Regions from separate parts of the Streptomyces sp. NPDC001492 genome, predicted to be linked through region 1. Evidence: riboswitches for the same ligand, from Rfam matches in the RefSeq annotation. Region 1 holds a riboswitch; each other region holds the start of a gene.

Region 1 (7,704 bases):
ACGCCGTCCTCGAAGCTGCGCTTCTGGGTGTACCCGGCGTCCGTGAACACCTTGATCATCTTGTTGTTGGCGGGCAGCACCTCGGCGGCGAAGCGGCGGATGCCGCGCTCCCGGGCGACCGCGCCGATGTGTTCGAGGAGGGCGGAGGCGACCCCGCGCCCCTGGTGGGCGTCCTGGACGAGGAAGGCGACCTCGGCCTCGTCGGCCGGAGCCGACGCGGGCATGCCGTCGGCACCAATGCGGTCATAGCGTACGGTGGCGATGAACTCGCCGCCGACCGTGGCCGCGAGTCCCACCCGGTCCACAAAGTCGTGGTGCGTGAAGCGGTGGACGTCCTTGGCGGACAGACGAGGGTAGGGCGCGAAGAAGCGGTAGTACTTCGACTCGTCCGAAACCTGCTCGTAGAAGCTGACCAGGCGCTCGGCGTCATCAACGGTGATGGGGCGGATGCGCGCGGTGCCGCCGTCGCGCAGCACCACGTCGGCCTCCCAGTGGGCGGGGTACTCGTGCCGGTCCGGCGAGGTCTGCATGGGCCCCAGAGTACGGCTCGCGTCCGACAACGGCGCGAGGCAGTCTGTGGAGAACACGGCAGTCCGCAGAGAAGAGAACAAGGACGGAAGTCGGGCCGAGGCCGCGGCCCGACCGCCCACCCCGGACGGAACACAGAACCGCTCCGGAGACGCTTCACGTGTGGGAAACTGGTCTAGACAACCCTGAGACACTGAAGGGCAGCATCACATGGCTGAGCGCCGCGTCAACGTCGGCTGGGCCGAGGGCCTTCACGCCCGCCCCGCTTCCATCTTCGTCCGGGCCGCCACGGCCGCAGGTATCCCGGTGACGATCGCCAAGGCCGACGGCAACCCCGTCAACGCGGCCTCCATGCTGGCCGTTCTCGGCCTGGGCGCCCAGGGCGGCGAGGAGATCGTCCTCGCCTCCGAGGCCGAGGGTGCCGACGTCGCCCTCGACCGGCTGGCGAAGCTGGTCTCCGAGGGTCTCGAGGAACTCCCCGAGACCGTCTGATCACGGCACCACAGAAGGGCTCGTCCGAATTGCCGGGCGAGCCCTTCGCATTTCCCGCACCTAGGTGGTGCAATTTCCGGTCGCGGGCAGCAGAAATAATGCCCCGCGAATTGTTCTCTCTTTGTATACGGCGCCCGTGTTAATGCCGCAGGCCCGACATGTTTACGGCATGTTGCGAGTTCCTCACACCGTTCGCCCGCTCCGGGCCGCCGAACCGCAGCCGGTGCACCGCGCTCGAGCGCTCGGTATGCAGGGTGGTCACCGCCCGCGCGCGCTCGCTGTCGCCACGGGCCACGGCGTCGACGATCGCGCCGTGCTCCGCCCAGGACTCCACGGGGTTGGCGGGTGCCTCCACGGCGTACATCCAGGCGATCTTGTGGCGCAGCTGGGTCAGCATCGACGCCAGCGCGGGGCTGCCGGAGGCCTGGGCGAGCGTCTCGTGGAACCAGCCTCCCAGGGAGCGCAGATCCTCACTGTTGCCCCTCCTGGCCCGCTCCTGGCCCAGTCTGACCAGGCCGCGCAGCACCTTGAGATGGGCGTCGGTGCGCCGCTGGGCGGCCCGGGAGGCGCCGAGCGGCTCCAGGAGCATGCGCATCTCCAGCAGGTCGGCGGCCTCCTGCTCGGTCGGTTCCGCGACGCACGCGCCCGCGTGCCGCCGGGTCACCACGAAGCCCTCGGCCTCCAGGGTGCGCAGGGCCTCGCGCACGGGGACACGCGAGACTCCGTAGCGGCGCGCGAGGAGTTCCTCGGTGAGCCGGCTGCCACGCTCGTAGACACCGGCGACGATGTCGTCCCGGATCGCCGTGCACACCGAGTGCGCCGGAATACGCATGACCGACCTCCGACTTAATCCCCGTGAAACGTCGATGATTGACGTGTATCGGTGACTCTATTGCACGGAGCCGGAATTTCCGACGGCGGGCCGGAATCCATGGATATTTTTTGGACAGCGGGGCGGCAGAAACACCGAAAGCCCCGGCTCGGGAGCCGGGGCCTCAAGAGGGGTCTTGCGACCTGTCGTCAGACGTTCACGCCGTGCGAGCGCAGGTAGGCGACGGGGTCGATGTCCGAGCCGTACTCGGGGGTCGTACGGGCCTCGAAGTGCAGATGCGGTCCGGTGGTGTTGCCGGTCGCGCCGGAGAGGCCTATCTGCTGGCCCGGGGTGACCGTCTGGCCCACCGAGACGCCTATGGACGACAGATGGCCGTACTGGGTGTACGTGCCGTCCTGCATCTTGATCACGATCTGGTTGCCGTAGGCGCCGCCCCAGCCCGTCTGGACGACGGTGCCGGAGCCGACCGCGTGGACGGCCGTGCCGCTCGCGGCGTGGAAGTCGATGCCGGTGTGGCTGCCGGAGGACCACAGGGAGCTGCTGGCCCGGTAGCCGGTGGAGACGTACGAGTTCGAGATCGGCGCCACGAAGGTGTTGAGGCGCTTGCGCTCGGCCTCGCGCGCGGCGCGCTCCTTGGCCTCGCGCTCCTGCTTGGCCTTGGCGGCGGCCTTCTGGCGTGCCGCCTCCTGGGCCGCCTTCTTGAGCGCGGCCTCCTCGGCGGCCTGCTTCTGGGCGTCGGCCTGGGCGTCGATCCTGTCGGCGATCGTGTCGCCGATGGCGATGACGGGGGTGAGGCCGGTCTGCTCGACGGAGGTGTCGGCGGCGAGCGCGGGGGCTGCCAGGGTGCCGATGACGCCGGTGGTGGCGAGGGCCGCGACCCCGGCGGCGCGGGTGGTGGTGCGGTGCATCCGTGTGGGGCGACGGTGCTTCCCGGTGGCGCGCGTGAACGCCATGTGGTGGCTGGTCCTTTCCTTCCCTCTCGCCTACCGGGTTAGCTGACGGGTTCGGAGCAGGAAGGTCTCCTACGGACCCCCTCGCTGCACGCGCGGGCGTCCGATTCACCCCAGGGACTGCGGTGGGTCCCCGGCTCCCCTGGCTCGCGCCGTACGGGGACTCGGCGATGGCTGTCCGGTGCCGCGGGTGCGGCGCGGTGCCTGACGGACAGCCCGGAAGACGCTAAGCGGGAGCACTTTCAATCCCCAAACGGATCACGCCTTTTGTAGCGCATGCCACAGGGCAGACAGGCAACCTCTCCCGCAATCCGGACATTAGGGGGCCCTGGTGACGCATCAGTCACCAGGGCCCCTACGCGCGCGTGCCGCTGAGGCAGCCTCTACTCGGCTGTCACGACGGTGACTTCGCCGATCCCGAGGGCCTCGACGGGCTCCTTGATCTGGGCCGCGTCACCGACGAGAACCGTCACCAGACGGTCCACCGGGAAGGCGTTCACGGCCGCCGCGGTGGCCTCCACGGTGCCGGTCTCGGCGAGCTGCCGGTACAGCGTCGCCTGGTAGTTGTCGGGCAGGTGCTGCTCGACCTGGTCGGCCAGCGTGCTGGCCACGGCCGCCGCGGTCTCGTACTTCAGCGGAGCCACACCGACGAGGTTCTGTACGGCGACGTCTCGCTCGGCGTCGGTGAGCCCGCCCTCGGCGAGCGTGCGCAGCACCGTCCACAGGTCCTGGAGCGCCGGGCCGGTGTTCGGGGTGTCGACGGAGCCGCTGATGGCGAGCATCGCGGCACCGGAGCCGTCCGGGGCGGACCTGAGGACCTGGCTGAACGCGCGCACACCGTAGGTGTAGCCCTTCTCCTCGCGCAGGACGCGGTCCAGGCGGGAGGTGAGGGTGCCACCGAGGCAGTACGTGCCGAGCACCTGGGCGGGCCACACGCGGTCGTGCCGGTCGGCGCCGACGCGGCCGATGAGCAACTGCGTCTGTACGGCGCCCGGACGGTCGACGATGATCACGCGCCCGGTGTCGTCGGCGGTCACCGGCGGCACGGGGCGGGGTTCGGCCTTGGTGCCCGTCCAGGCTCCCAGGGTGTCGCCGAGCAGGGCGTCCAGCTCGATGCCGGAGAGGTCGCCGACGACCACCGCGGTGGCGGTGGCGGGCCGGACATGGCGGTCGTAGAAGGCGCGTACGGCCGCCGCGTCGATCTTCTCGACCGTCTCCTCGGTGCCCTGGCGCGGGCGCGACATGCGCGAGGTCGCCGGGAACAGCTCCTTGGAGAGCTCCTTGGCGGCACGGCGCGAGGGGTTGGCCAGCTCGTGCGGGATCTCGTCCAGGCGGTTGCGGACCAGCCGCTCGACCTCGCTGTCGGCGAACGCGGGCGCCCTGAGGGCGTCGGCGAGCAGACCGAGCGCCTTGGCGAGACGGGAGGCCGGGACCTCCAGGCTCAGTCGTACGCCCGGGTGGTCGGCGTGCGAGTCGAGGGTGGCTCCGCAGCGCTCCAGCTCGGCGGCGAACTCCTCGGCGGAGTGCTTGTCGGTGCCCTCGGAGAAGGCCCGCGCCATGATCGTGGCGACGCCTTCGAAACCGGCCGGCTCGGCCTCCAGGGGCGCCTCGAGGAGCACCTCGACGGCGACGACCTGCTGGCCGGGGCGGTGGCAGCGCAGGACGGTCAGGCCGTTGTCGAGCGCGCCGCGCTCGGGGGACGGGAACGCCCACGGCTTGGCCTCGCCCGCCCGGGGCTGCGGGTGGAACTGCATCGTGGCGAGCTCGGTCACTTGGCCGCCTCCTCGTTCTGGTCGGTGGCTTCCACCGTGGCTTCGGACTCGGGGTCTTCGGGGAAGTCCTCGTCCTGGGTGTGCTCCGCGGACTCGGGCGAGAGCGGCTCGTAGACGAGCACCGCGCGGTTGTCGGGCCGCAGGCGTGCCTTGGCGACCTCCTGGACCTCCTTGGCCGTCACCTCCAGGACGCGCTGGACGGCGGTGAGGGCGAGCTGCGGGTCGCCGAACAGGACGGCGAACCGGCACAGTTCGTCGGCGCGGCCCGCGACCGTGCCGAGCCGGTCCAGCCACTCGCGCTCCAGCTGGGCCTGGGCGCGCTCCATTTCCTCGGCCGTGGGGCCCTCGGCGGCGAACCGGGCGAGTTCCTCGTCGATGGCGGCCTCGATGACCGGCACCTCGACGTCACCGGAGGTCTTCACGTCCAGCCAGCCCAGGGAGGGCGCTCCGGCCAGCCGCAGCAGACCGAATCCGGCCGCGACGGCCGTACGGTCGCGCCGTACCAGCCGGTTGTAGAGGCGGGAGGACTCGCCGCCGCCGAGGACGGTGAGCGCCAGGTCGGCGGCGTCCGCCTCGCGCGTGCCGTCCTGCGGCAGCCGGTAGGCCGCCATCAGGGCGCGCGCCGGGACCTCCTCCTCGATGACCTCGCGCAGCTCCTCACCGATGATCTCGGGCAGCGTGCCGTCGCGGGGCTCCGGCTTCCCGTCGTGCGGGGCGATGGATCCGAAGTACTTCTCGACCCAGGCGAGCGTCTGCTCCGGGTCGATGTCGCCGACGATCGAGAGGACGGCGTTGTTGGGCGCGTAGTACGTGCGGAAGAACGCGCGCGCGTCCTCCAGGGTCGCCGCGTCCAGGTCGGCCATCGAGCCGATCGGCGTGTGGTGGTAGGGGTGGCCCTCCGGGTAGGCGAGGGCGGTCAGCCTCTCGAAGGCCGTGCCGTACGGCACGTTGTCGTAGCGCTGCCTGCGCTCGTTCTTGACGACGTCCCGCTGGTTCTCCATGGACTCGTCGTCGAGGGCGGCGAGCAGGGAGCCCATCCGGTCGGCCTCCAGCCAGAGGGCGAGCTCCAACTGGTGGGCGGGCATGGTCTCGAAGTAGTTGGTGCGCTCGAAGCTGGTGGTGCCGTTCAACGAGCCGCCGGCGCCCTGCACGAGCTCGAAGTGGCCGTTGCCCTTGACCTGTCCGGAGCCCTGGAACATCAGGTGCTCGAAAAGGTGAGCCAGGCCGGTACGTCCCTTGACTTCGTGGCGCGAGCCGACGTCGTACCAGAGGCACACCGCCGCGACCGGGGTCAGGTGATCCTCCGAGAGCACCACGCGCAGGCCGTTGGCCAGGCGGTGCTCGGTCGCTGTCAGGCCCCCGGTGCCTGCCTGGTCTGTGGCCGTGTGACCCATGGGCATGTACGTCCCTTCGCCTCGCGGATGCGGTGGTTCTAACCGCGGTTTTCCTGCCGGTCCTGCCACTGTATGCAAGCGCGCAGATCGTCGGCGAAGTTCCCGGACCACATACGCCCACAGCGGATCGCGTAGCCTGCGGGCAGCCGCGGCGAGGTAGGCCCCGCCCACCGGCCGGGACCGCCGAGACAGGGTCCTGGACCCGCGTTGTCAGTGCCGCGGTCCACAATGGTCCGCGACAGATACCGTTCACGCTTCAGCATGAGCGAGCCGAAGGGGACGTGAGCGACCCGTAGGCGAGCAGCCAGAAAAGAGGAGCCGGCAGCGATGGCCCGCCGCAGCACGAAGACCCCGCCGCCCGACGACTCGTTCGAGGAGCGCATCCTCGACATCGACGTCGTCGACGAGATGCAGGGCTCCTTCCTCGAGTACGCGTACTCGGTCATCTACTCCCGAGCCCTGCCCGACGCCCGCGACGGCCTCAAGCCGGTCCACCGCCGCATCGTCTACCAGATGAACGAGATGGGGCTGCGCCCCGACCGCGGCTATGTGAAGTGCGCGCGCGTGGTCGGCGAGGTCATGGGCAAGCTGCACCCGCACGGCGACGCGTCGATCTACGACGCCCTGGTGCGCATGGCCCAGCCCTTCTCCATGCGCGTTCCGCTCGTCGACGGCCACGGCAACTTCGGCTCGCTGGGCAACGACGACCCGCCGGCCGCGATGCGGTACACGGAGTGCCGTCAGGCCCAGGCGACGAGCCTGATGACGGAGTCGATCGACGAGGACACGGTCGACTTCACGCCCAACTACGACGGCCAGGAGCAGGAGCCGGTGGCGCTGCCCGCCGCCTTCCCGAACCTGCTGGTGAACGGCTCCTCGGGCATCGCGGTCGGCATGGCGACGAACATGCCCCCGCACAACCTCTCCGAGGTCATCGCGGCCGCCCGCCACCTGATCCGCTACCCGAACGCGGATCTGGACACCTTGATGAAGCACGTCCCGGGCCCCGACCTGCCCACCGGCGGCCGGATCGTCGGCCTCTCCGGCATCCGGGACGCGTACGAGACGGGCCGCGGCACCTTCAAGATCCGCGCCACGGTCGAGATCGAGACCGTCACCGCCCGCCGCAAGGGCCTGGTCATCACCGAACTGCCCTTCACGGTCGGCCCGGAGAAGGTGATCGCCAAGATCAAGGACCTGGTCGGTTCGAAGAAGATCCAGGGCATCGCCGACGTCAAGGACCTCACCGACCGCGCGCACGGCTTGCGCCTGGTCATCGAGATCAAGAACGGCTTCGTCCCGGAGGCCGTCCTGGAGCAGCTGTACAAGCTGACGCCGATGGAGGAGTCCTTCGGCATCAACAACGTCGCACTGGTGGACGGCCAGCCGCTCACCCTGGGGCTCAAGGAGCTCCTGGAGGTCTACCTCGACCACCGCTTCGAGGTCGTGCGCCGCCGCAGCGAGTTCCGCCGCACCAAGCGCCGCGACCGTCTGCACCTGGTGGAGGGCCTGCTGACCGCCCTCGTCGACATCGACGAGGTCATCCGGCTGATCCGCTCCAGCGAGAACAGCGCGCAGGCGAAGGAACGCCTGATGGAGCGCTTCTCCCTCTCGGAGATCCAGACCCAGTACATCCTCGACACACCGCTGCGCCGCCTGACCAAGTACGACCGCATCGAGCTGGAGTCGGAGAAGGAGAAGCTGAACGCGGAGATCGCGGAGCTCACCCGGATCCT
Region 2 (7,704 bases), on a different contig from region 1:
CGATCGGGGCGGCGACCGTCGGCTGGGCCGCGAGCCAGGCCAGGGCCACCGTGGCGACCGGGGCGTCGTGGGCCTGGGCGATCTCGTCGAGGGCGGTCAGGACCCGCTGCCCCCGCTCGGACTCCAGGTGCTTGGCCGCGCCGCCCGCCCGCGGGCTGTCGACCGTCGTGCCGGGCCGGTACTTGCCGGTGAGGAAGCCGGAGGCGAGGGAGAAGTACGGGACGGCGGCCAGACCGTAGCGCGCGGCCAGGTCCTGCAGCTCGCCCTCGTACGTGTCGCGCGAGACCAGGTTGTAGTGCGGCTGCAGGGCCACGTACTTGGCCAGGCCCTCGCGGTCGGAGAACTCCAGGGAGGCGCGGAGCCGGTCGGGCGAGATGTTGGACGCGGCGATGTGCCGGACCTTGCCGGCCTGCACCAGCTCGTCGAGGGCGCCGACGATCTCCTCGACCGGCACCTCGGGCTTGTCGAAGTGGGTGTAGTAGAGGTCGATGTAGTCGGTGCCGAGGCGGCGCAGGGAGGCCTCGGCCGCGGCCTTGATGTTGGCCGCGGACAGGCCCTGGAACTCGGGGTGCTGGCTGACCTTGGTGGCGATGACCACGTCGTCGCGGTTGCCGCGCGCCCTGACCCACTTGCCGATGATCGTCTCGGACTCACCGCCCTGGTTGCCCTCGGCCCACGACGAATAGGAGTCGGCGGTGTCGACGAAGTTGCCGCCGGCGGCCGTGTAGGCGTCGAGCACGGCGAAGGAGGTGGCCTCGTCGGCGGTCCAGCCGAAGACGTTGCCGCCGAGGGAGAGCGGGAAGACCTCGAGGCCGGAGGAGCCCAGCTTGCGCAGAGAAGGAGAAGTCATGCCAGACGTCAACGTCCGCCCCGGAGGCCGGTCTTCCGCAGCGGGCGCAAAGATCCCGTAAACAAGCGGACTACGGCACTCCGGGTACGGACGGAGAACGTACCGGTGTCAGGGGTTGAGGCCCTTGCTGCGCAGCCACGTCATCGGGTCGATGCCGGTGTCCTGGCCGTCGGGGTGGACCTCGAGGTGCAGGTGCGGGCCGGTCACGTTGCCGGTGGCGCCGATGCGGCCGATGACGTCACCCGTGCCGACCTTCTGGCCGACGCTGACGCTGATCGACGACTGGTGGCAGAACCAGAGCTCCGTGCCGTCGTCGAGGGTGAGGATCGTGCGGTAGCCGTACGAGCCCGCCCAGCCGGCCTGGGTGATGGTGCCGGAGTGGATGGCCTTGATGAGCGTGCCCGTGGGGGCGGCGAAGTCGAGGCCCGTGTGGTAGCCGGAGGACCACATGGAGCCGGCCTGACCGAAGGTGCCGGTGATCGTGTACGACACGACCGGCAGCTTGAACTGCTTGGCCAGCTCGGCGAGCTTCGCGGCCTCGGCGGCCTTCTTGGCGGCCGCCTCCGCCTTCTCCTTCGCGGCGGCGGCCTTGGCCGCGGCCTCCTTCTCGGCCTTGGCGGCGGCGTCGTCGACCTGCTGGGCGAGGGCCGCCTCGGTGGCCGCCTGGCTCTTGCTGTCGATCTGGACCTGCTGCGACTCGGCCTGCGCCATGATCCGGTCGCGCAGCGCCTCACCGGCGCCCTGCGCGGTGCCTGCGGACGTGGTGGCGACATCGCTGAGCGCGGTCGCGGAGCCCTTGGGGGCGTCGGAGCCGCCGTCGAAGACATGGCCCACGGAGGCGAGATCGGGCATGGAGATCGACACCGGCGGCTTGCCGGTGTTGGCGCTGGCCATGCCGCCCGCGCCGACGGCGGCTATGACGCCGACGCCGAGGACCGTGGAGCTGCGGGCGAGTCCCCCGCCGCGCTGCTTGGCGACGCGGTGCCGGCCGCGTACCGGGGCGAGGGAGTCCTCGGTGGGATTCCACTCCTCCCAGGGGCCCTCGTCGGTGCGTCGGACGGCGAAGCCGAAGGGCTCGGTGCTCGGCACGAACGGGGCTTGTGGGGCAGGCGGGTTGGACGCCACGTGGGCGTGCTCCTTTCCTTCCTTCTCGCCTACCGGGTTAGCTGACGGGTTCGGAGCAGGAAGGTCTCCTACGCGCGTATACCTGCCGTGCTGCCACGGCTGTATCAGCGCGATTCACCCCAGGGTGGTGGTTCCCCGGTTCCCTTGCGGGATTCGGCGCGTGCGCACGGAGCCGCCTCTTGTGACGGCTGGGACGACCGCGCTGCGTTATCGAACGTTAATAGACCCGGGGTGCCGATTCCAAGGTGTTCCGCTTGATCATTAACCTTTCCGACCTGGACGTACGGCGCATGAACGGCGAAAAACGGGCGAGTTGACCGCACCTCAGAAACCCCACAAGTATTGACCGTATGTCAGTTGTTATGCGGAGTGGGTTCACCTGATCACACCCGGTCACCTACGGGAAGGAAGTGTGAAGACGGTCAGGGCCGTCGTACGGCGAGCAGCGCCATGTCGTCCGCCATGGCCTCACCGGCGTATCTGCGCACCTCCCGCGCGAGGGTGACGAGCAGCGCCGCGGGGTCGTGGAAGACCCGGCCGGCGAGCCGTTCCGCGGGCTCGAAGAACACCCCCTGCTCGTCCCGCGCCTCCGACAGCCCGTCGGTGTACAGCAGCAGCGTGGCCCCACTGCGGAACGCGGTCTCCTCGGCGCGGTCGGGCCAACTCCCGAGCCCGCCCATGCCGAGCGGCAGGGCGGGCTCGCGGGCGTGCAGGGTGCGCACGGTGCCGTCCGGGCACAGCAGCAGCGGGGGCGGATGGCCGCGGGTGACGATGCGTACGACGCCTTCGCCGTGCGGGAGTTCGGCGAGCACGGCGGTCGTGAACCCCTCGAACAGCTCGATCCCCGCCCGCCGCGTCGCCTCGCGCTCCAGCGCCCGGTCCAGCCGCTGCGCGACCGCCTCCAGCGTGGCCTCCTGCTCGGCGGCCTCCCGGAAGGCCCCGATGACCACGGCCACGGCGGCCACCGCCCCCATTCCCTTTCCGCGTACGTCGCCCACGACCAGCCGTACGCCGTGCGGGCTGTCCTGCACGGCGTACAGGTCGCCGCCGATGGACGCGTCCGCCTGCGCGGCCTCGTACCGTGCCGCGATCGCGAACCCGCCGATCCGCTCGGCGGGCTCGGGCAGCACGGCGCGCTGGGCGGCCTCGGCGATCTCGCGCTGCGAGGCGAGCTCCTCGCGGCTGCGGCGGACGAGGAGGTTGATGAGGACGGCCAGCACGGAGACCGTCGACACGGTGGCCAGCTCGGTCACCGCCTCGACCTGGAGGAGGATGCCCACCTCGGCGTGGATCGCGGTGACGACCAGGACGGTCGCGACGCCGGTGAGGACCGTCCCCCGGCGCGAGTAGAGCGGGGCGGCGACCAGGGGTGCGGCCGTGAAGAGGGGGCCCGCCGTGAACCGCGACGGGGTGAGGTAGTCGTAGCAGGTCCCGCCGACGATCAGCAGCGCCGGGAGCAGCCGCACGAAGGTGCGTGCGTATGAGATCGGCCCCTCGTGCTCCACCCCTCAAGGTTTCCCGGGACGGCGGCGCGGGGCGAGCCGGATGGCCCGACCGGGGGAAACACTCAGGGCCGGAGTCCAGTGACTGGACTCCGGCCCTGAGCCTTGAGTAGCGGGGACAGGATTTGAACCTGCGACCTCTGGGTTATGAGCCCAGCGAGCTACCGAGCTGCTCCACCCCGCGTCGTTGTGTAACCAGCATACGCCATCCGCGGGGCTGTCTGCGCCAGGGTTTACGTCCGCCCTGGTTCACCTGTGTTTTTTGGGGTGCGCGGGGCCTGCGTCAGGCGGCCGGGTTGTCCGCGTGGGTGAGCGTCTCCCAGGAGACGAAGAGGTCGTCGGTGCCGGCCGGGCGGGTCTGCTCGACCAGCTTGTGGGCGGCCGGGACGGGGGTGCCGAGCCGGTTCTCCAGATGGTTGAGGACGACCTCCAGGTCGGGACCCATGTTCCCGACGACCCTGCCGCCGCACAGCCACCGCGGGGGCTTCTCCCCCATCTCGTAGCGGGCGTGGAAGTCGAGGGCCGCCTTCAGCCGGTCCTTGACGTCGTCGTACAGGTCCACGCCCTGGTGCCAGGCGGTCTCGGCGATGTGCGCGGTGGCGGCGAGGGAGTAGCCGACGTGCTTGAAGTTGCGGCAGGTCTCCTGCGCGATCCCGTCCTCGAACTTCGTCTCCTTGAACCAGTACGTCTCCAGCTTCTGCACGGTGTTGGCGTCGGAGCCGGCCGGGGTGAGCGGGATCTTGCCGTCCTTGCGCAGGTAGAAGTAGTCGGGCACCAGGCCGCGGAAGCGTTTGACGGCGGCGTCGAAGGTCTTGTGGTCGTCGGTGAAGACGGCGATCCCGATGGCGGCGTCGGTCATCGCGAGGTCCCAGTTGCCGTTGTAGTCGGGGAGGTCCCTGGTGACCTCGGGAAGGTAGGCGGTGCGCAGCATGGCCGCGAACCGCCGTACGCGGTCGGCGGGCCAGCCGGCGCCCGGTGCGTACCGGACGATCTCCGCGGCCCGCGCCCAGGTCGACCCGGCCCAGGAGGACTGCAGCTGGGCGTCCTGCGCCGTGTGCCGCTTCAGCTGCGCCGACCAGGCGTCCATGATCTCCCGCGCCTTGAGGGCGTGCTGTCGCTCGCCGGTGACGCTGTACAGGAGGGCCTGCGTGTAGGCGGCGATGGCGTCCTGCCGCTCCTCCAGACAGCCCTTCGCGCCCTTGCCGCCCCAGGGACAGTTGACGACCGCGGTCGGCTGGGCCGTGTACTTGTACGAGCCGTACTTGCTGTCCCGCATGTCGAGGAACGCCTGGAGCCAGGGCTGCTTGCCCGCGATGACGTTCTTGCGTACGACGTCCAGCTGGGCCTGGCTGACGAGGACACCGGGGTGGGTGAACGATGTGCCCGGGGGCAGCGCCCTCGCCATGGTGCGGGTGCCCGGGTCGGTGCCGCAGGAGGCGACGAGCGCCGTCAGCAGGAGGACGAGGAGAACTGCCGCCGCACGTCTGGGAACTGACCTCACTGGCTCTACCTCCGCGATCGCCTCCGGCCGGTACGGTCAGGGTCGCCCTCCCGGAGGTCGGGCGCAGGATCTGTTGGGCCGATCGGCCGGTGCGCGGTGGTTGTGGCGGGCGGTGCTGGGGGCTGCCGCCCCCAGACCCCCGCTCTGCGGCCTGAACGGCCTCGTCCTCACACGCCGGACGGGCTGGAAGATGCCGACCGGCGGCGAAATGTCACCCCAACAAATGATCGTTCGGCGCCTTTGCCCGCCCCGCGTGCTCCTCCAGTACGACCACCTCGACCCCCCGCCCCGCCAGCAGCCCGCTCCCGTCCGCCCCCGCGACGAACGTGTCCGGCTCGCGCCAGGCCGTGACCACCCGGCGTACCCCCGCGTCGAGGATCAGCCGTGCGCAGGGCTTGGGGCGGGAGGCGCGGTGGGCGCAGGGTTCCAGGCTGCTGTAGACCGTCGCCGTCGCCAGCCTCGGGTCGGCCGGGTCCAGCTTGGCCAGGGCCGCCTCCTCGGCGTGGACGACCGGGTCGTCTCCCTCGCGGGAGTGACCGCGGGCGAGTTCCGTGCCGTCGGCGGCGACGATCACCGCGCCGACGCTGAAGGCCGTGCGCGAGGGCGGGCACTCGGCCGCAAGCTCGCAGGCGAGGGCCAGCCAGTGGTGGTCGGCGGCGGTGGGGAGCGGGCCGGTGCCGGGGGCCGTGGGCTCGTAGCGCATGAGGACCACGTCCTCGATACGGCGGGTTTCCGTGAGGCGCAGGCGGCCGGACTGGTAGGCGCCGGGGCCGAAGAGGCGGGGCGCGTCCGGGTCGCCCACGAAGAGGGGGGCCAGGACCAGCTGGAGTTCGTCGGCGAGGCCCTGCTGGAGGAGCTGGGTGTGGATCGTGCCGCCGCCCTCGACCATCAGGCGCCGCACACCGCGTACCGCGTGCAGATGCTCCAGGAGGCGGCGCCAGTCGAGGTCGGCGCCGAGCGGGACGACGTCGGCGGCGATGCCCAGGGCGCGGGCGCGCTCGGCGCCCTTGTCGGTCGTGAAGACGAGCTTTTCGCCGCCCGTGTGCCAGAAATGGGCGTCCGGGTCCAGGTCGCCGGAGCCGCTGACCGTGACCTTGAGCGGGTACTCCGGCTGTCCGGCGGCCACGCGGGCGGCACGGCGCTCGGGCGAGTTGACCAGCAGACGGGGGTTGTCGGCGCGGATCGTGCCGGCGCCGACGAGGATCGCGTCGACGGAGGCACGGACCTCGTCCACGCGGTCGAAGTCCGCCGGGCTGGAGAGCAGGAGGCGCTCGGGGCCGGTGTCGTCGAGGTAGCCGTCGAGGGAGACGGCGGCGGACAGCAGGACGTACGGGTACGGCATCGGACGTTCTCACTCTCGGCGGCGGACGGGCTGGGACGACGGCTGCGATCGGGACGCTTGGTTAAAGTTTGAAACAAACCTACACTGGTCACATGACGACTCGCTGGCTCACGGAGAAGGAGCAGCGCGCCTGGCGCGCGTACATCGCGGCGACGCACCTCCTGGAGGACGCCATCGACCGGCAGCTCCAGCAGGACGCCGGCATGCCGCATCTGTACTACTCCATCCTGGCCAACCTCTCCGAGGCGCCCGACGGCAGGCTGCGCATGACCGATCTCGCGGAGCGGGCGAAGATCACACGCAGCCGGCTGACGTATGCCGTGACCCGGCTGGAGAAGGACGGTCTGATCCGGCGCGAGGACTGCCAGTGGGACAAGCGCAGCAGCTTCGCCATGCTCACCGACGAGGGGATGGCCGTGCTGGAGCGGACGGCGCCCGGACATGTGGAGACCGTGCGTTCGCTGCTCTTCGACCAGCTGACCCCGCAGCAGGTCGAGCAGGTGGAGGAGATCTTCTCGGGAGTGGTGCAGGCGCTGGAGCGGGAGGAGGAGCGCCCGACCTCGGATGAGGTTCCCTGGCGCCGCCGCTCCTCCGGTCCGTGTTCCTGAGACGGCCCGGAAACCCGACGTATCCCGAAAAGCTGTTGCTTCAAATTTAAAGCATGGGGTAGGGTTCCCGACCATGCAGCTGCTTCAAAACTGAAGCAGATATGGACGACACCGGAGACCCGCATGCCCGACTTCCCCGCCGCCACCCCGCGCTCCCGCGTCCGGGTCCCGCTGCGCTTCCAGGACGGCTACAGCGTCGACGCCGAACTGGTCACCTTCCACGGTCTGGCCGACGGCCAGGAGCACGTGGCCGTCGTCCTGGGCGACCCGGCTCCCGGTACAACGCCGCTGGTCCGCCTGCATTCCGAGTGCCTGACCGGCGACGTGTTCGGCTCGGCCCGCTGCGACTGCGGTCCGCAGCTGCGGGAGGCGGTCGAGCGGATCGCGGACCGCGGCGGTGTGCTGCTCTACCTGCGCCAGGAGGGGCGCGGCATCGGCCTGTACAACAAGCTGGACGCCTACGCCCTCCAGGACCAGGGCCTCGACACGTACGAGGCGAACGCGGCCCTGGGGCTGCCCGAGGACGACCGCGACTACACGGCGGCGGCGCAGATGCTGGGGGCCCTGGGCATCGACAGCCTGGACCTGCTGTCCAACAACCCCGACAAGGCCGGTCAGCTCCGCGATCTGGGCATCGATGTCCACGACCGCGTCCCCACGGGCGTCTTCACCACCGCCCACAACGTCCGCTACCTGCGTGCGAAGGTCCTCCAGACCCAGCACACGCTGCCGCTCGCGGAGCTGAGCGCGGGCTGACCCGGCCCGGCTCGGGTCGG
Region 3 (7,704 bases), on a different contig from region 1:
GGCGAACAGAGCAGCGGCAACGCCCGCCCGTTCCTCAACGGCTTGCTCCAGCGTTCCTGCGACGTCGTCCTCGCGGTCGGCAAGCCCGAGGTGGGCGCCGCGGCCCAGACCGCATCGCAGTACAAGAAGGTCGGCTTCGTCCTCGTCGGTGGCGGCCACAGCACGTCGTCCGGATCGAACGTCACCGCCGTCCGCACCGGCGACGGCCTGCGCGCCGACGTGGCCGACGCTGTGGAACGGGCGGTGCACGGGCGGAGCTGAGGCGACGGAGGGTCGGGGGACCAAGCCTCACGCACCCCCTCCCGCGCGTGCCGGTGCCCGAAGTCCCGGTGAATCGTTGGTCGAATGGGTTGGCCACAGCCGACCCACTGCCTACCATCGATCACCGCAAGACTTTGTGCACCGTCGCACAATCTCCTCGGGAGGCTCCCTTGCACCGCCGTCGCACCGCGCTCGTCCTCACCGCCGCGATCGCCGCCGCGGCCCCCCTCCTGACCGCCTGCGGAAGCGATGCGCACCCCGGTGCGGCAGCCGTCGTCGGCGGTCAGCGGATCACCGTGGCGCAGTTGGAGACCAGGGTGAACGAGGTGCGCGCGGCGCAGCGGGCGGCCGTGAAGGACGACGCGCAGTACAAGCAGGCTGTCTCGCAGACCGCGGGACTCACCCGCGACACCCTGCACGGGATGGTCATCGACCGGGTGCTGCACCGCGCCGCCCAGGACGCGGGCGTGAGCGTCACGCCCAAGGAGGTCCAGCAGATGCGCACCGGCCTTGAGCAGCAGGTCGGCGGCTCCAAGGCCCTGCAGACGGCCTGGCTCCAGCAGTACGGTGTCGCCCCGCAGCGCCTCGACGAGAACCTGCGCCTCCAGCTGGAGGCCCAGAAGCTGGCCCAGTCCCTCGGCGCCGACACCAGCAAGCCGGCCTTCTGGAACGCCCTGTCCAAGGCGTCCAAGGAACTCCACGTCGACCTGAACCCGCGCTACGGCACCTGGGACGTCCAGAAGAGCAGCCGCGTCGACGCGAAGACCCCGTGGGTGCGCGAGGTCACGGCGACCGGGACGCAGCAGACGGCGTAACGGCCCTCCGGGGCCGCCGCCCTGTGGACAGCGGCCCAGCCGACCACAGCCCTGTGGACAACTTCCGGCGCGGTCGGCGGCGTGCGTTACGTTCGGATCGTGAACGCAACCAGCTCCGACGCAACCAGCTCCGGACAGGCCCCCGGCCGTATCGTCCTGCTCACCACCAGCCACCGCGTCGCGCCCGGCCTGCTGTCCTGGCCCGCCTGGCAGGCCCTGCACGCCGCCGACCGCGTGCTGTGCTCGGACGGCGCCCACCCGCAGCTGCCGTATCTGCGGGAGGCGGGCATCCGGGTCGACGAGGCCGCCCCCACCGCCGAGGAACTGGTCGACGCGTGCGCGGGCGGCCGTACGGTCGTGGTGGTCGCGACCGGCGAGGGCGAGCCGGCCCTCAGCGACGGGCTGGCCCGGCTGGCAGGCTCCGGACGGATACAGATGCCGGAGCTGGAGCTGCTCCCCGCCTCCTACGACCTCCCCGGCGCCCGCCTCCTGGACCTCGTCCAGGTCATGGACCGCATCCGCGCCGAGTGCCCTTGGTCGTCCCAGCAGACCCACAAGGGCCTGGCGAAGTACGGCATCGAGGAGGCGTACGAACTCGTCGAGGCGATCGAGGAGGGCGACCGCGACGAACTGCGCGAGGAGCTGGGCGACGTCCTGCTCCAGGTGGTCTTCCACGCCCGGATAGCCGAGGAGGACCCGGACGCCCCCTTCTCCGTCGACGATGTGGCCGCCGGCATCGTCACCAAGCTCATCCACCGCCACCCGCACGTCTTCGGCGACGAGACCGCCGCCACGCCCGAGGAGGTCAAGGAGCACTGGCTGCGCACCAAGGCGGTCGAGAAGCAGCGCACCTCGGTGACGGAGGGCATACCGCTGGGCCAGCCGGGCCTGGCCCTCTCGGCGAAGCTGGCTTCGCGGGTGCGGACGGCGGGCCTGGACGTGCCGCTGCCCCAAGCGGAGGGCGTCGGTTACGAGTTGCTCGCGCTGGCGGTGCGCGCCGAGGCGGCGGGCGTGGACCCGGAGGCCGCGCTGCGGGCGGCCGCCCGGGCCTACCGGGACGCGATCAAGGAGACGGAGGGCCGCGGCCGGTCAGGCGGCGGTGAACCGCACGGGCAGGTCTCGTAGCCCGCGCATGATGAGCCCGCCCCGCCAGCGCAGCTCGGCGGGGTCGGCGGCGAGCTCCAGATCGGGCAGGCGGCGCAGCAGCGTCTCCAGGGCCGTGCGGCCTTCGAGCCGGGCCAGCGGGGCGCCCAGACAGTAGTGGATGCCGTGGCCGTATCCGAGGTGCTGGTTGTCCCGGCGGGAGAGATCGAGCGTGTCGGGCTCGGGGAAGCGGGCCGGGTCGCGGTCCGCCGCGGCCAGGACGACCAGGACCGGGTCACCGGTGGCGATGTGCTGCCCGCCGATGGTCAGCGGCTCCGTGGCGAAGCGCCAGGTGGCCAGTTCCACGGGACCGTCGTAGCGGAGCAGCTCCTCTATACCGGTGTCGAGCAGTGCGCTCTCACCGCGCCCGATCGACTCCTGGAGCCGCTGCCGCTGCCCGGGATTGCGCAACAGCGCGTAGGTGCCGTTGCCGATCAGGTTGATGGTGGTCTCGAAGCCGGCGAAGAGAAGCACGAAGCACATCGCGGCGGCCTCGTTCTCCGTGAGGTGCTCGCCGTGGTCGGAGGCGCGGATGAGACCCGAGATCAGGTCCTCGCCGAGGTCGCCGCGCTTGCGGTGGATGAGTTCGGCGAGATAGCCGCGGATCTTCTTCACGGAGCGGGCGACACCGCCGCGCGGACCGCCGCCGTGCCGGATCATCATCCCCGCCCAGTCGCGGAAGTCGTCCTGGTCCTCACGCGGGACGCCGAGCAGATCGCAGATCGCGTAGATGGGGAGGGGGAAGGCGAAGTCGTGGATCAGATCGGCCTCGCCGTGCGGCGCGAACCGGTCGATGAGGTCGTCCGTCAACTCCTGCACCCGCGGCGCGAATTCGGCCACCCGGCGCGGGGTGAACGCCTTGGAGACGAGACGGCGCAGCCGGGTGTGGTCCGGGGGGTCGATATTGAGCAGATGCGTCATGAGGTTGGCGCTGCGCTCACCCGGGATACCGGTCCGGCTCTTGCCCTGCGCGTCCTCGGCGTGGTGCTCGGGGTTCTTCGAGAGCCGCCCGTCCGCGAGCGCCTGACGTGCGTCGGCGTAGCGGGTCACCAGCCATGCCTCGACCCCGCTGGGAAGTTTCGTCCAGTGGACGGGGGAGTGCTCGCGCAGCCAGGCGTAGGCCGGATACGGGTCGCCGGCGAATTCCCAGGTGAAGAGTTCGGGTGCGGTGTTCGGGACGTTCACAGGACGACCGTATCCGCAGCGCGCCGGCGGATGCGCCGCCGCTGCGAACCGGTCAAACGTGACGCGCGTTCAAGTCTGTGATCTTCACGTGATCTACGCGGCATTAACTTGTGACAAGTGATCGGCAGCCGCTACGTTCACGGTCCAGCGCGGTGGCATCGAACGCCTGTCGGTGTCATGCGCCGCGCGGTCACTGCTGTCTTGTGAAAGGCCTCCGCATGCTCTCCGGGAACGGTCGACACCGTCGCCCCCGTCAGGCTCCGGCAATCCTCGTCGCGGCCGGGGTGACCGGCTCCGCCATCGCGATCCCGCTCTTCGCCGCCGGCGGCGCGAGCGCCGCGGACGGCACCACCTGGGACAAGGTGGCGCAGTGCGAGACGGGCGGCTCCTGGAGCGAGAACGGCGGCAACGGGTTCTACGGCGGGCTCAAGTTGACCCAGGAGAACTGGGAGAAGTACGGCGGCCTCGACTACGCCCCCCGGGCCGACCTCGCCAGCCGTAACCAGCAGATAGCCGTCGCCGAGAAGCTCCTGGACGACCAGGGCGTCGGCGCCTTCCACACCTGCGGGCTGACCTCCGGGCTCACCAAGGACGCGGGTTCGGCCGACATCGACACCGGTGTGCTGGGCGGCGGTTCCGGTTCGTCCGATTCCTCCGGAGGGTCGGACTCGACCGGTCTCTCCAACTCCTCGGGCAGCGCTTCCGATAGGTCCTCTTCGTCGGATTCGTCCTCCAGCGCCTCCCCTTCGACCTCCGCGAGCGCGACGGACAACTCCACCGAATCCGGTACATCCGCCTCGCCTTCCACCTCTGCGTCCAAGAAGGCCACGGGCAACTCGCAGGGTGCCGACAGCTCGGCGACAGACGGGGCGAAGGGTGACGACTCGGACAATCCCGAGCCCCCGGCGTCCACTTGGACCCTCGTCGACACCGGCACGACCGGCACCGGCCGCCACCGCGGCGCCAGCGCCGAGGAGACGGCAGGCAAGGCCGCCGACTCGACCAAGGCCGACGGCGGCACGCACGACACGTACACCGTCCACGCCGGCGACACCCTCGCCTCGATCGCCGACTCCCTTCACCTGGACGGCGGGTGGCGTGCGCTCTACGCCGAGAACAAGAAGGCCATCGGTACCGACCCGAACCACATCTTCGCCGGTCAGACCCTGAAACTCAGTGCCGAATAGGGCGAAAAACAACGGGAGTTCACGTCACACTTCGCCACTGAATGTCCGGTTTGGTGAAAGTGTGGGATGAGTCTCAGAAGCCCTGATCGTCTTTGAAATTCGGCGGAACGCGTGTCTACCGTCGTCACCGCTCGTCAACACGAGCCCCGGCTGCCGCAACGCCGAATCCTGCCAGCGGCGGTACGGGAACAGTCGTCGCGTAAAGCGCCGTAGGCAGGAGCGGGGGACCCAAGGTAGGTGCCTGCCCGGGCAGTTGACGGGCGGCTAGGGGTGTAGCCGTGTCTCGTGAGAGCGAGAGCACGGCCGGGCAACTCAACCGGCCCGAACCCGACAGCTCACCTCGCAGGCGTCGGTGAGGGGATCGAACCATGCTGTTTTCCGGCAAGGGCAAGCACCGCCGTCCGTCCAAGGCCACCCGCGTCGCCGCGCTCGCCGGCGTCACTGGTGTCGCCATCGCCGCTCCGCTGATGGCGGCCGGCAACGCCTCCGCCGCCACCGCCTCCGAGTGGGACAAGGTCGCCCAGTGCGAGTCCGGCGGCAACTGGTCCATCAACACCGGGAACGGCTACTACGGCGGCCTGCAGTTCTCCGCCTCCACCTGGGCCGCGTACGGCGGCACCGCCTACGCCCCGCAGGCCAACCAGGCCAGCAAGGCGCAGCAGATAGCCGTCGCCGAGAAGGTCCTCGCCTCCCAGGGCAAGGGCGCCTGGCCGGTCTGCGGCACGGGCCTGTCCGGTGCCGCCTACAACGGCAGCGCCCCCTCCACCGGCGCCCGCTCCAGCGACTCGCAGGCCGCCTCCCGCTCCGCCGAGCGCCCGGCCGCGAAGACCGAGAGCACGAAGACCCAGAAGACCGTCACCACCCCGACCGGCAAGAAGGTCAAGAAGGGCGACGGCGAGTACAAGGTCGTCAAGGGCGACACCCTCAGCTCGATCGCCGAGAAGCACGGCGTCAAGGGCGGCTGGCAGAAGCTGTTCAAGCTGAACAAGGACATCGTCTCCGACGCCAACCTCATCTACCCGGGCCAGCAGCTGCACCTCAAGTGACGGCCTCGCGGTCTCCCCGCTCCGGTGCGTGTTCCCCCGTACGCACCGGGGCGGGGTTCTTTTTGCGCCCTCTCTTTGTTCCGTTCGGAAACAATTTACTCTCGGTTCTGCCCAAGAGGTGGTCGGCAGCGTGGCCGATCGGCCTCAGGCGGTTAGGCTCATCCCGCAGAGCCACCGCGCTACTGCCGTAGCCGTGTCACATCCAAGAAGGAGATGCTCGTGCCGTCCATCGACGTCGTCGTAGCCCGGGAAATCCTGGACTCCCGAGGCAACCCCACGGTCGAGGTCGAGGTCGGCCTCGACGACGGCAGCACGGGTCGTGCCGCCGTCCCGTCCGGCGCCTCCACGGGCGCCTTCGAGGCCATCGAGCTCCGCGACGGTGACCCCAACCGCTACCAGGGCAAGGGCGTCGAGAAGGCCGTCCTCGCCGTCATCGAGCAGATCGGCCCCGAGCTGGTCGGCTACGACGCCACCGAGCAGCGCCTGATCGACCAGGCCATGTTCGACCTGGACGCCACCGACAACAAGGGCTCCCTCGGCGCCAACGCCATCCTCGGCGTCTCCCTCGCCGTCGCCCACGCCGCCTCCGAGGCCAGCGACCTGCCGCTCTTCCGCTACCTGGGCGGCCCGAACGCGCACCTGCTGCCGGTGCCGATGATGAACATCCTGAACGGCGGCTCGCACGCCGACTCCAACGTGGACATCCAGGAGTTCATGATCGCCCCGATCGGCGCGGAGTCCTTCTCCGAGGCCCTGCGCTGGGGCGCCGAGGTCTACCACACCCTCAAGAAGGTGCTGAAGACCAAGGGCCTGTCCACCGGCCTCGGCGACGAGGGCGGCTTCGCCCCGAACCTGGAGTCCAACCGCGCCGCGCTCGACCTCATCATCGAGGCCATCAAGCAGGCCGGCTACGTCCCCGGCGAGCAGATCGCGCTCGCGCTCGACGTCGCCGCCTCCGAGTTCTACAAGGACGGCACGTACGAGTTCGAGGGCAAGTCCCGCTCGGCCGCCGAGATGACCGAGTACTACGAGGAGCTCGTGGCGGCCTACCCGCTCGTCTCCATCGAGGACCCGCTGTTCGAGGACGACTGGGCCGGCTGGAAGGTCATCACCGACAAGCTGGGCGACAAGGTCCAGATCGTCGGCGACGACCTGTTCGTCACCAACCCGGAGCGCCTGGCCCGCGGCATCGAGGAGGGCATCGCCAACGCCCTGCTCGTCAAGGTGAACCAGATCGGCTCGCTGACCGAGACCCTGGACGCCGTCGAGATGGCCCAGCGCAACGGCTTCAAGTGCATGATGTCCCACCGCTCCGGCGAGACCGAGGACGTCACCATCGCCGACCTCGCCGTCGCGGTGAACTGCGGCCAGATCAAGACCGGCGCCCCGGCCCGCTCGGACCGCGTCGCCAAGTACAACCAGCTGCTGCGCATCGAGGAGATCCTCGACGACGCCGCGGAGTACGCGGGCCGCAGCGCGTTCCCGCGCTTCAAGGGCTGAGCCTTCCCGCACGTCCGCTCCGCGGACAATCGGGCACAGCAAGGGCTGAGCCTTCCTGGGCTAAGCCTTAGCCAGTCGTACGTACGTCCCCGTACCGGTCCCGTACCGTGTGCGGGGACGTACGCACGTGTGACGGGAGGCGGCGACATGGCCGTGAAGGACCGGGACCGGTTCTCCACCGCGACCAGGATCAGGCTGCTCGGTGAGCAGACGGCGGCCCGGGTCTACCGCTCCCAGACCAAGCGGCAGGCCCGCCGGTCTCGGCTGACCGGCCGGGCGGCGCTGCTGGCCCTGGTGCTGTGCTCGATGGTGGTGGCCCTGGCGTACCCCATAAGGCAGTACGTCTCCCAGCGCTCCCAGATCGCCGATCTCCAGCGGCAGAGGGAGCAGGCCAGGGCGCGGGTCGAGCAGCTGCGCGACCTGAAGGCCCGCTGGCAGGACGACGAGTACGCCGAGCAGCAGATCCGGCTGCGGCTGCACTATGTGCTGCCCGGGGAGACGAGTTACGTCGTGATCGACCCCAGCGTGGCCAAGCAGTCGCGCTTCGAGCAGGGCGCGGGCAACCGC
Region 4 (7,704 bases), on a different contig from region 1:
ACCGGGCGGCGGCCGAGGCGGGGCTGGTGTCGTCGGTCCAGGCCGTGTATCCGCTGCTCGACGACGAGGCGGCGGCGCGGCGGCGGCTCGCGGACGCGTTCGCGATCGAGGTGGACGGCATCGGTCTGGACGAGCTGGTCGGCGGGTGCGGGGTCGCCGAGTCGGCGCTGACCGCCCTGGACCGGGCGGGCGTGCCGTACACGGGGACACGGGTCGCCGTGCAGGGGCTGGGCACGATGGGCGGGGCGACGGCGCGTTTCCTCGCGCGCGCGGGGCTCACCGTCGTCGCCGTCGCCGACATCAAGGGCACCATCGCCAACCCGGCCGGCCTCGACGTCGAGGCGCTGCTCGCGGCGCGGGACACCTACGGCACCGTGGACCGTGCGGTCCTGCGCCCCGGCGACCGTGAACTGCCCGGCGACGCCTGGCTGTCGGCCGAGGCGGAGGTGCTCGTGCCCGCGGCGGTCTCGTACGCGATCGACACCGCCGACCAGGAGCGGATCACCGCCCGGTGGATCGTCGAGGCGGCCAACATGCCCGTACGGCCCGCGGCGGAGGAGCTGCTGGCCGCGCGCGGGGTGACCGTGCTGCCGGACGTGGTCGTCAACTCCGGGACCAACGCCTGGTGGTGGTGGACCCTGTTCGGCGACATCGGCGCGGACGCGGAGGAGGCGTTCGCCCACACCCGCCGCTCGATGCGCGCCCTGACCGAGCGGATGCTGGCCCGCGCGGAGTCCGACGGGACCACCCCGCGGGCCGCCGCGCACGCCATCGTCGCGGACCGGCTGCCGGTGATCGCGGAACGCTTCGGCTGGTACCGGTGACGACGGTCCGGGCCGGGCAGGGGTACGGCCGCGGCGCGCACCCTCCGGAACCCGCCAAGTGACGACCTCACCCGGCGCCGTCAGCGGCGACGGAATAGGGTGACCGCGTGGCGAGAGTGCGGTTGAGTGTGGCCGAGCGGCGCGAGGAGTTGCTGCGGGCCGCCATCGGGCAGATCGAGGCGCGGGGTGTGGCGGCGGTCAGGATCGCCGACGTGGCCTCGGCGCTCGGCGTGAGCAACGCGCTGGTGCTGTACCACTTCTCGACCAAGGAGAAGCTGGTCGCCGCCGCCTTCACCTTCGCGGCCGAGGACGACCTCGCGCAGCTGCGCCGGCTTCTCGGCCGCCGTACGACGGCGCTGCGGCGGCTGCGGTCGGCGGTGCGCTGGTACGCGCCGACGGGCCAGGCCAAGGGCTGGCGGCTGTGGATCGAGGGCTGGGCGGCGGCGCTGCGCGAGCCCGCGCTGCGGGAGGTCACGCGCGACCTCGACACACAGTGGAAGGCGGCGATCGCCGAGGTCGTCGCGGAGGGCGTGGCCTCGGGCGAGTTCGACTGCCCGGACCCGCACGGCGCGGCTCTGCGGCTGACCGCCCTGCTGGACGGGCTCGCCGTACAGCTGACCTCGTACGCCGGTGCGGTGTCGCGGGCACGGGCCCAGGAGTGGGTGGACGAGGCGCTGGCCCGGGAACTGGGGCTGGAGCGGGCGATGTTGACGGCTTCGGAGCACTGAGCCCCCGCACTCGGCGGGGGCTCGTGCCACCGGGCCGCTTCACCGCCCGTCGCGGCGAGGGCCGTTCTCAAGCCATCCGGAGCGCCTCGCCCAGCACGGATTCGGACGACCCCGGGCAGCCCTCAGGCCACCGAAGCGATCCGCATCTTGATGTCGTCCGGCGACAGTGCGCCCTTCGCCGTGACATGGTCCCCGGACGACTCGCCGCGCAGCCGTCGGCCGATCCACGGCACCAGGTACTCACGCGCCCAGTGCACGTCGTCCCGTCGCACCTCGAGGGTGCCGCGCGGCGGGAGCGGCGGCCAGGGCTGGTCGGGGTCGGCCGGCACCTCGAGACCGAGGACCTGCCCGGCGCGCAGCGCCACGCGCGTGTGCCCCTCGGGTGAGAGGTGGAGACGGTCGCCGTCCCATGCCCTGCGGTCCTGCACGGTCTTCAGGGACCACAGGTCGAGCACGGGACAGCCGTACCGGTCGGCGATGGCCCGGACATGACCGTTGTAGGTGGCGATCTTGCCGCGCAGGTGCTTGAGCACGGGGACGCCACGGGTGTCGAAGCCGGTGGTCACCATGACGGTGCCGGCGACTTCGGTGAGCCTGGCCACCGCCCGCTCGAAACGCTCGGCGACCTCGTCGGGGTCGGTGCCGGGACGGATGATGTCGTTGCCGCCCGCACAGAAGGAGACCAGGTCCGGCGCCAGTTCGACGGCCTGCGGTACCTGGTCCTCCACGATCTGGTCGAGCAGTTTGCCGCGCACGGCGAGGTTCGCGTAACTGAAGTCGCCCTCGGGTCGCCGGTCCGCGAGAAGTACCGCGAACCGGTCGGCCCAGCCGACGAACGCACCGTCGGGGCCGGGGTCGCCGACGCCCTCGGTGAAGCTGTCCCCCACCGCAACGTACGACCCGATCACTGATCTGCTGTCACTCTTCGAATCGTCTGTCACATCGACCATGATTCACCTTCGAATGTGACCTACGCGACCGTAGGAAAGGGTTGACGCGCGGTGAGATAAGCCACTTCTAAAGTGTTCACCAAGCCCGGAATAACCCTCCTACCAGGGCTGTTGAGGCGTCAGCGATGGTGCGGGGACACACCGAAGGCCGGACCCGGGGATCGAGGTCCGGCCTTCGGCAGCGTGTCGGGCAGGTGATTGCGGGGGGATGTCAGCCGACGCCGACGCCCTTCGAGCGGAGGTAGGCGACCGGGTCCACGTCGGAGCCGTAGTCGGGCGTGGTGCGGATCTCGAAGTGCAGGTGCGGGCCGGTCACATTGCCGGTCGCGCCGGAGAGGCCGAGCTGCTGGCCCTCGGTCACGGTCTGGCCGGCCGAGACGGAGATCTGGGACATGTGGCCGTACTGGGCGTAGTAGCCGTCGGCGAGCCTGACGACGACCTGGTTGCCGTAGGCACCGCCCCAGCCCGCGGAGACGACCGTGCCCGCGCCTACGGACTTGATGGAGGTGCCGGTCGGGACGACGAAGTCGACGCCGGTGTGGTAGCCGCTGGACCACATGCTGCCGGCCACGTGGTAGCCGGTGCCGATGGTGCCGCCGATCACCGGGAGGGTGAAGCCGGTGGGTGCGGACTCGGAGGCCTTGGTGGCGGTCGCCCTGGAGGACGACGTCTTCGAGGCGGACGAGGACGACGACTTGGCGGTGTCCCTCGCGGCCTTCCGGCCGATCGTCAGCTTCAGGCCCGGATGGATCAGCGACGGGTCGTCGCCGACGGCCCTGCGGTTGTCCGAGTAGAGCCTGTGCCAGCCGCCGGCGACATGATGCTCGTCGGCGATCTTCGAGAGGTAGTCGCCGGCCCGCACCGAATAGGTCCGCACACCCGCATGGCCGGCGGCACTCTTCTGGGTCGCCTTCTTCTCGGCGGCCGGAAGGGACTGCGCGGCCTTTTCGGAAACCGCCCGAGGAGCGGACTGAGTGGTGGCGGCATGGGCGCCGGTGGCCCCCATGAGCGGGAGAGCGAGTGCGGCGCCACCGGTTCCGGCGACGGCGATGGAACGAGTGAAGCGCTGGGGCTTCGGGCGACGGTGCTTACCCTTCGCGGGCATGACGAATTCCTCTCCGGCGCCTGCGAGGTGAGCTGTCGGGTTCGGGCTGGAGATGCCCGGCCGCGTATGCGACGCGGCTTTACCCCTAGCCGTTCCGGAGACCGGAACAGGCGGTTGTACCTGTGGGTCCCCCGCTCCTGCCGTTCACGGGTGAGTTTTGCGGGCACCGGGCGGCGGCAGGATTGGGCGTCCGTCCGGATTGGTGGCGAACGTAAGCGACCACGACGCAAAGGAACAAGTGCCGGTTCCCCGTGAATGCGTTTTTATTGATCCCTTGAGAGAAAACGCGGTGACCCTGCGTGAATTCCGGGGTGATCGTCTCCGTCAAACAGCCTTGTTGCCCATATGAATTACGTGAACATGACGCGCCACGCACCGTCACGGATATGACGCTCCTCACGTGCCCCTGCTCCAGGATCCCCTATGCGGGAGCGAGTTGGAATGAAGAGGAAGAAGGAGCGCCAAACCGGACAGAAGGCTCAGATGCGCCGCAGACGGAAAACTGCCGCGTCGAGGTCGCCACGCAATCCGGTCCGCAGGCCGTGATGCAGCAATACGGCACCGCTATGGATTTCGCCCGTTTCGGGGCATTCATACGATGCCGTCGGGTCGAGCCCCCGCAGTCGCAGCGCCGGTACGGGCTCTCCGTGGCTCTGCGCCTGAAGCCAGGCGAGGACGACCGCCTCGTCCCCGCGCACGTACTGCACCGCGCTCAGCCCGCCCCGCGGGGGCCGCAGCCGGTAGAGGTCGCCGTGCTGCACCAGCGGCCGGATCCCCTTGTAGAGCGCCACCCACTCGCCGGCCTCGGCGAGCTCCTCCTCGGTCCACCGGGTGAGGTCCCCGCCGACCCCGAGCACGCCGGCCATGGAGCTCACAAACCGGAAGCGCAGTGAGCTGACCCGGCCGTTGAGCTGGGTGTTCGGGCTGTCGGTGACCCAGGCGGCCATCACCCGCGCCGGGTGGATCTGACTGAAGCCGTGCTGGATGGCGAGCCGGTCGAGCGGATCGGTGTTGTCGGAGGTCCACACCTGGTCCGTACGGCTCATGATCCCGAGGTCGATCCGTCCGCCCCCGCCCGAGCAGGACTCGAAGGCCACACCGGGGTGGGCCGCCCGCAGCCGGTCCAACAGGGCGTACAGGCCCCGGACATGATCGACCCAGAGGCGCTGCGGGTAGGACTCGCCGGGCCAGCCCGCGTCGGTGAAGCAGCGGTTGAAGTCCCACTTCACATAGTCGATGGGGGCACTGGACAGGAGCGCGTCGAGCTGCTGCCAGAGATACTCCTGGACATCCTCGCGGGCCAGGTTCAGCACCAGCTGATTGCGGAATTCCGTCCGCTCTCGTCCCGGTTGGAACTGCACCCAGTCGGGGTGGGCGCGGTAGAGCTCGCTGTCCGGGTTGACCATCTCGGGTTCGACCCAGATGCCGAACTGCATGCCGAGGGCGTGCACATAGTCCGCGAGAGGCGTGAGGCCCTTCGGGAAGCGGTCCCGGTTGACCGTCCAGTCGCCGAGTCCCGCGCGGTCGCTGGTGCGCTTGCCGAACCAGCCGTCGTCGACCACGAACAGCTCGACGCCGATGGCCGCGGCCCGCCGCGCGAGGGCCCCCTGCTGCTCCTCGGAGATGTCGAACTCGGTGGCCTCCCAGGAGTTGAACAGCACCGGCCGGTCCTGGTCGGCGTCCGGGATGACGTACGCACGCTGGTAGGCGTGCCAGGCGCGGCTCGCGCCGCCGAAGCCGCCGTCGCTCCACAGACCGGCGAAGACGGGGGTGGTGTACGACTCGCCCGGCTCCAGGCGCAGCAGCCCGGAGTCGTCGTAACCGGCGCCGCCGGTGATCTGCACGCGCGCGTCCGGGAGTTGCGCCACCGCGATCCGCCAGGAACCCGACCAGCCCAGAGCGCAGCCGTAGACCTCGCCGTGCTCCTCGGTGGCGTCGGTGTCGAGGGCGACCCAGGGCAGGTGCTGGTGGCCGGTGTGGCCGCGGCGGCTGCCGATGACCTTCTCACCATAGGTGAGAGGTGAGGCGGTCAGCCGGGACTCGGCGGCCCAGCGGCCGTGCAGCTGGGACAGCCGCCACTCCTCGCGCTCGGGCAGTGTCCAGGTCGCGGAATCGGCCCTCAGCAGCTCCAGGGCGGGCCCCTCGTTGTCGAGGCTCACCCAGCGCTCCACGACGTCGTGCCGCATCCGGTAGTGCAGCGTGATCGCCAGCCCACCGTCCCGGAAGCCCAGCCGGAGGTGGTCGCCCTCCGCCTCGTACGTCTCGAAGCGCCACTCGGTGCCGCGCCGTTCGTCGGTGCGCACGGACAGGGCGGGCCGCACGAAGCGGGGGCCGCCCTCCACCGGGTACTCCTCGCGTCCGTCGAGCGGGGACTCGAAGGGCCGGTAGTCGGGCAGCGGGCGGACGGCGAGTGCCTCGGCGCCGGCGAGCGCGATCCGGGGGCCCCAGTGCAGGTGCAGCAGTTCGTCGTCCTCGGTGAGATGGACGGCGTAACTGCTGGCCGGCCCCGAGAGGAGCCACGTACGGCCGTTGTCTGCGATCTCCAGCATCAAGCCCTCACACATCCGAACAGGTGCGACCAATCCGCAACATCATCAAGGCACGTGCGGCCTGGTCGCAACGCCTGTGGACAACTCATTGCCACAGGAATCCATGTCGTATCGTCGGGAGGGTGCCCGACGACGAGCCGCGCCGGCCGGGCGGACTGGGAGGAGCCCACGTGACGCAGCAGGTCCCGTCGACCGAACCCGAGCTGGCGGGGGTCCGCAACTTCCGTGACGTGGGAGGACTTCCGACGGTGGACGGACGGCGGGTGCGCCACGGGGTGCTGTTCCGCAGCGGCCATCTCGCGCACGCGACCGAGGAGGACGCCGAGTTCCTGTCCTCCCTGGGGCTGCACACGGTCTTCGACTTCCGCAACGCGGCGGACCAGGAGCTGGAGGGTCCGGACGTCGAGCTGCCGGGCGTGCGCAATGTGAACCTCCCCCTGACGGACCCGGCGGACGGCGCCGGGTTCTGGAAGATGGTCAGGGAGGGCGAGATCGAGCAGCTGCGCGAGCTCCTCGGCGACGGCAAGGCGGCGAACCGCATGATCGTCTCCTACCGCAGGATCATCAAGGAGCGCACCGCCGAGCACGCGCGCGTGCTGCGCTCGCTCGCCGACGACAGTGTGCCCGCCCTGATGCACTGCGCGGCGGGCAAGGACCGTGCGGGCCTGTCCATAGCCGTGACGCTGCTCGCGCTGGGCGTCGAGCGCGAGGCGATCGTCGCGGACTACCTGGAGTCGAACGCCAAGCACCGCCGCTACAAGGTGCGCCGCAGCAGCCGCTCCGCCGCGGCCTACTCCCCCGAGGTGATGGAGTTGCTCAGCCCCCTGTTCGAGGCGCGCGCCGAGTATCTGACGGCGGCCTTCGAGACGATCGAGGGGACGTGGGGCGACGTCGACACCTACCTGGAGCAGGGCCTGGGGCTCACCCCGGAACTCCGCGAGCTGCTGCGGGAGCGGCTGCTCGACTGAGCCGGACCGCCCGTCTCGACCGAACCGGGCCGGCTATTTCGCCCCCAACGCGAACAGCAGGTAGATGAAGGCCGCGAAGAGGTGCCCCACGGCGATGTAGATGATCAGACGCACCCACAGGGCGCGGGGGAACTTCTCCTCCATGTTGCTGTTGCTCATGGCATCTCTCCGGTGATCGGGCCCAGGCACAGCGTGGCCGTCGGGCTCTGCAGCAGGGTGTGGACGAACAGGAGCTCCACGCCGTCGGGATCCTGGGCGGCGATCCGGTGCGGGGTCAGCGAGTCGAAGTGCGCGCTGTCGCCGGGGGCGAGCCGGTGCGTGGTGTCCCCGAGACGCAGCCGCAGCCGTCCCTTGAGGACGTACAGCCACTCCTCGCCGGGGTGCACCCGCACGATGTCGCCCTGCGAGCCGTACGGCACGTGGACGCGCAGGGCCTGCATACCGCGGCCGGACGCCCCGGCCTGCCAGTAGGTCCAGCCGCCCGCGACGGTCGGCTCCATGTCGGCGGCGCGCACCACGGCGTCCCGGTCGGCGACCGTCTCGCCGAGCAGCTCCGAGACAGTCGTACCGTAGATACGCG

What was found. A riboswitch is a leader RNA that binds a small molecule or an ion and turns the genes downstream of it on or off. The one in region 1 is predicted to bind cyclic di-AMP.
Region 2: linked by a shared signal. The riboswitch ahead of ACWC1K_RS38075 (M23 family metallopeptidase) and the one ahead of ACWC1K_RS22180 (M23 family metallopeptidase) in region 1 are both predicted to bind cyclic di-AMP.
Region 3: linked by a shared signal. The riboswitch ahead of ACWC1K_RS35075 (transglycosylase family protein) and the one ahead of ACWC1K_RS22180 (M23 family metallopeptidase) in region 1 are both predicted to bind cyclic di-AMP.
Region 4: linked by a shared signal. The riboswitch ahead of ACWC1K_RS05335 (M23 family metallopeptidase) and the one ahead of ACWC1K_RS22180 (M23 family metallopeptidase) in region 1 are both predicted to bind cyclic di-AMP.

The regions. Positions count from the first base shown of each region.
Region 1 covers NZ_JBSFHW010000017.1:49,176-56,879, forward strand. The annotation lists gene ACWC1K_RS22165 (bifunctional acetate--CoA ligase family protein/GNAT family N-acetyltransferase) at 1-530, opposite strand, end outside; gene ACWC1K_RS22170 (HPr family phosphocarrier protein) at 739-1,020, shown strand; gene ACWC1K_RS22175 (GntR family transcriptional regulator) at 1,160-1,852, opposite strand; gene ACWC1K_RS22180 (M23 family metallopeptidase) at 2,041-2,805, opposite strand; cyclic di-AMP (ydaO/yuaA leader) riboswitch at 2,818-2,982, opposite strand; gene ACWC1K_RS22185 (M16 family metallopeptidase) at 3,186-4,574, opposite strand; gene ACWC1K_RS22190 (M16 family metallopeptidase) at 4,571-5,968, opposite strand; gene ACWC1K_RS22195 (DNA gyrase/topoisomerase IV subunit A) at 6,296-7,704, shown strand, end outside.
Region 2 covers NZ_JBSFHW010000041.1:21,032-28,735, forward strand. The annotation lists gene ACWC1K_RS38070 (aldo/keto reductase) at 1-850, opposite strand, end outside; gene ACWC1K_RS38075 (M23 family metallopeptidase) at 959-1,975, opposite strand; cyclic di-AMP (ydaO/yuaA leader) riboswitch at 1,987-2,144, opposite strand; gene ACWC1K_RS38080 (PP2C family protein-serine/threonine phosphatase) at 2,398-3,480, opposite strand; tRNA gene ACWC1K_RS38085 (tRNA-Met) at 3,588-3,661, opposite strand; gene ACWC1K_RS38090 (alginate lyase family protein) at 3,761-4,882, opposite strand; gene ACWC1K_RS38095 (dihydrofolate reductase family protein) at 5,190-6,320, opposite strand; gene ACWC1K_RS38100 (MarR family winged helix-turn-helix transcriptional regulator) at 6,413-6,928, shown strand; gene ACWC1K_RS38105 (GTP cyclohydrolase II) at 7,052-7,684, shown strand.
Region 3 covers NZ_JBSFHW010000035.1:27,499-35,202, forward strand. The annotation lists gene ACWC1K_RS35050 (hypothetical protein) at 1-261, shown strand, start outside; gene ACWC1K_RS35055 (SurA N-terminal domain-containing protein) at 432-1,076, shown strand; gene ACWC1K_RS35060 (nucleoside triphosphate pyrophosphohydrolase) at 1,176-2,201, shown strand; gene ACWC1K_RS35065 (cytochrome P450 family protein) at 2,166-3,404, opposite strand; gene ACWC1K_RS35070 (transglycosylase family protein) at 3,623-4,591, shown strand; cyclic di-AMP (ydaO/yuaA leader) riboswitch at 4,787-4,955, shown strand; gene ACWC1K_RS35075 (transglycosylase family protein) at 4,960-5,637, shown strand; gene eno (phosphopyruvate hydratase) at 5,851-7,137, shown strand; gene ACWC1K_RS35085 (FtsB family cell division protein) at 7,285-7,704, shown strand, end outside.
Region 4 covers NZ_JBSFHW010000003.1:256,035-263,738, forward strand. The annotation lists gene ACWC1K_RS05320 (Glu/Leu/Phe/Val dehydrogenase dimerization domain-containing protein) at 1-824, shown strand, start outside; gene ACWC1K_RS05325 (TetR/AcrR family transcriptional regulator) at 932-1,552, shown strand; gene ACWC1K_RS05330 (SGNH/GDSL hydrolase family protein) at 1,675-2,460, opposite strand; gene ACWC1K_RS05335 (M23 family metallopeptidase) at 2,714-3,607, opposite strand; cyclic di-AMP (ydaO/yuaA leader) riboswitch at 3,612-3,770, opposite strand; gene ACWC1K_RS05340 (alpha-galactosidase) at 4,087-6,156, opposite strand; gene ACWC1K_RS05345 (tyrosine-protein phosphatase) at 6,327-7,124, shown strand; gene ACWC1K_RS05350 (DUF6126 family protein) at 7,158-7,283, opposite strand; gene ACWC1K_RS05355 (helix-turn-helix domain-containing protein) at 7,280-7,704, opposite strand, start outside.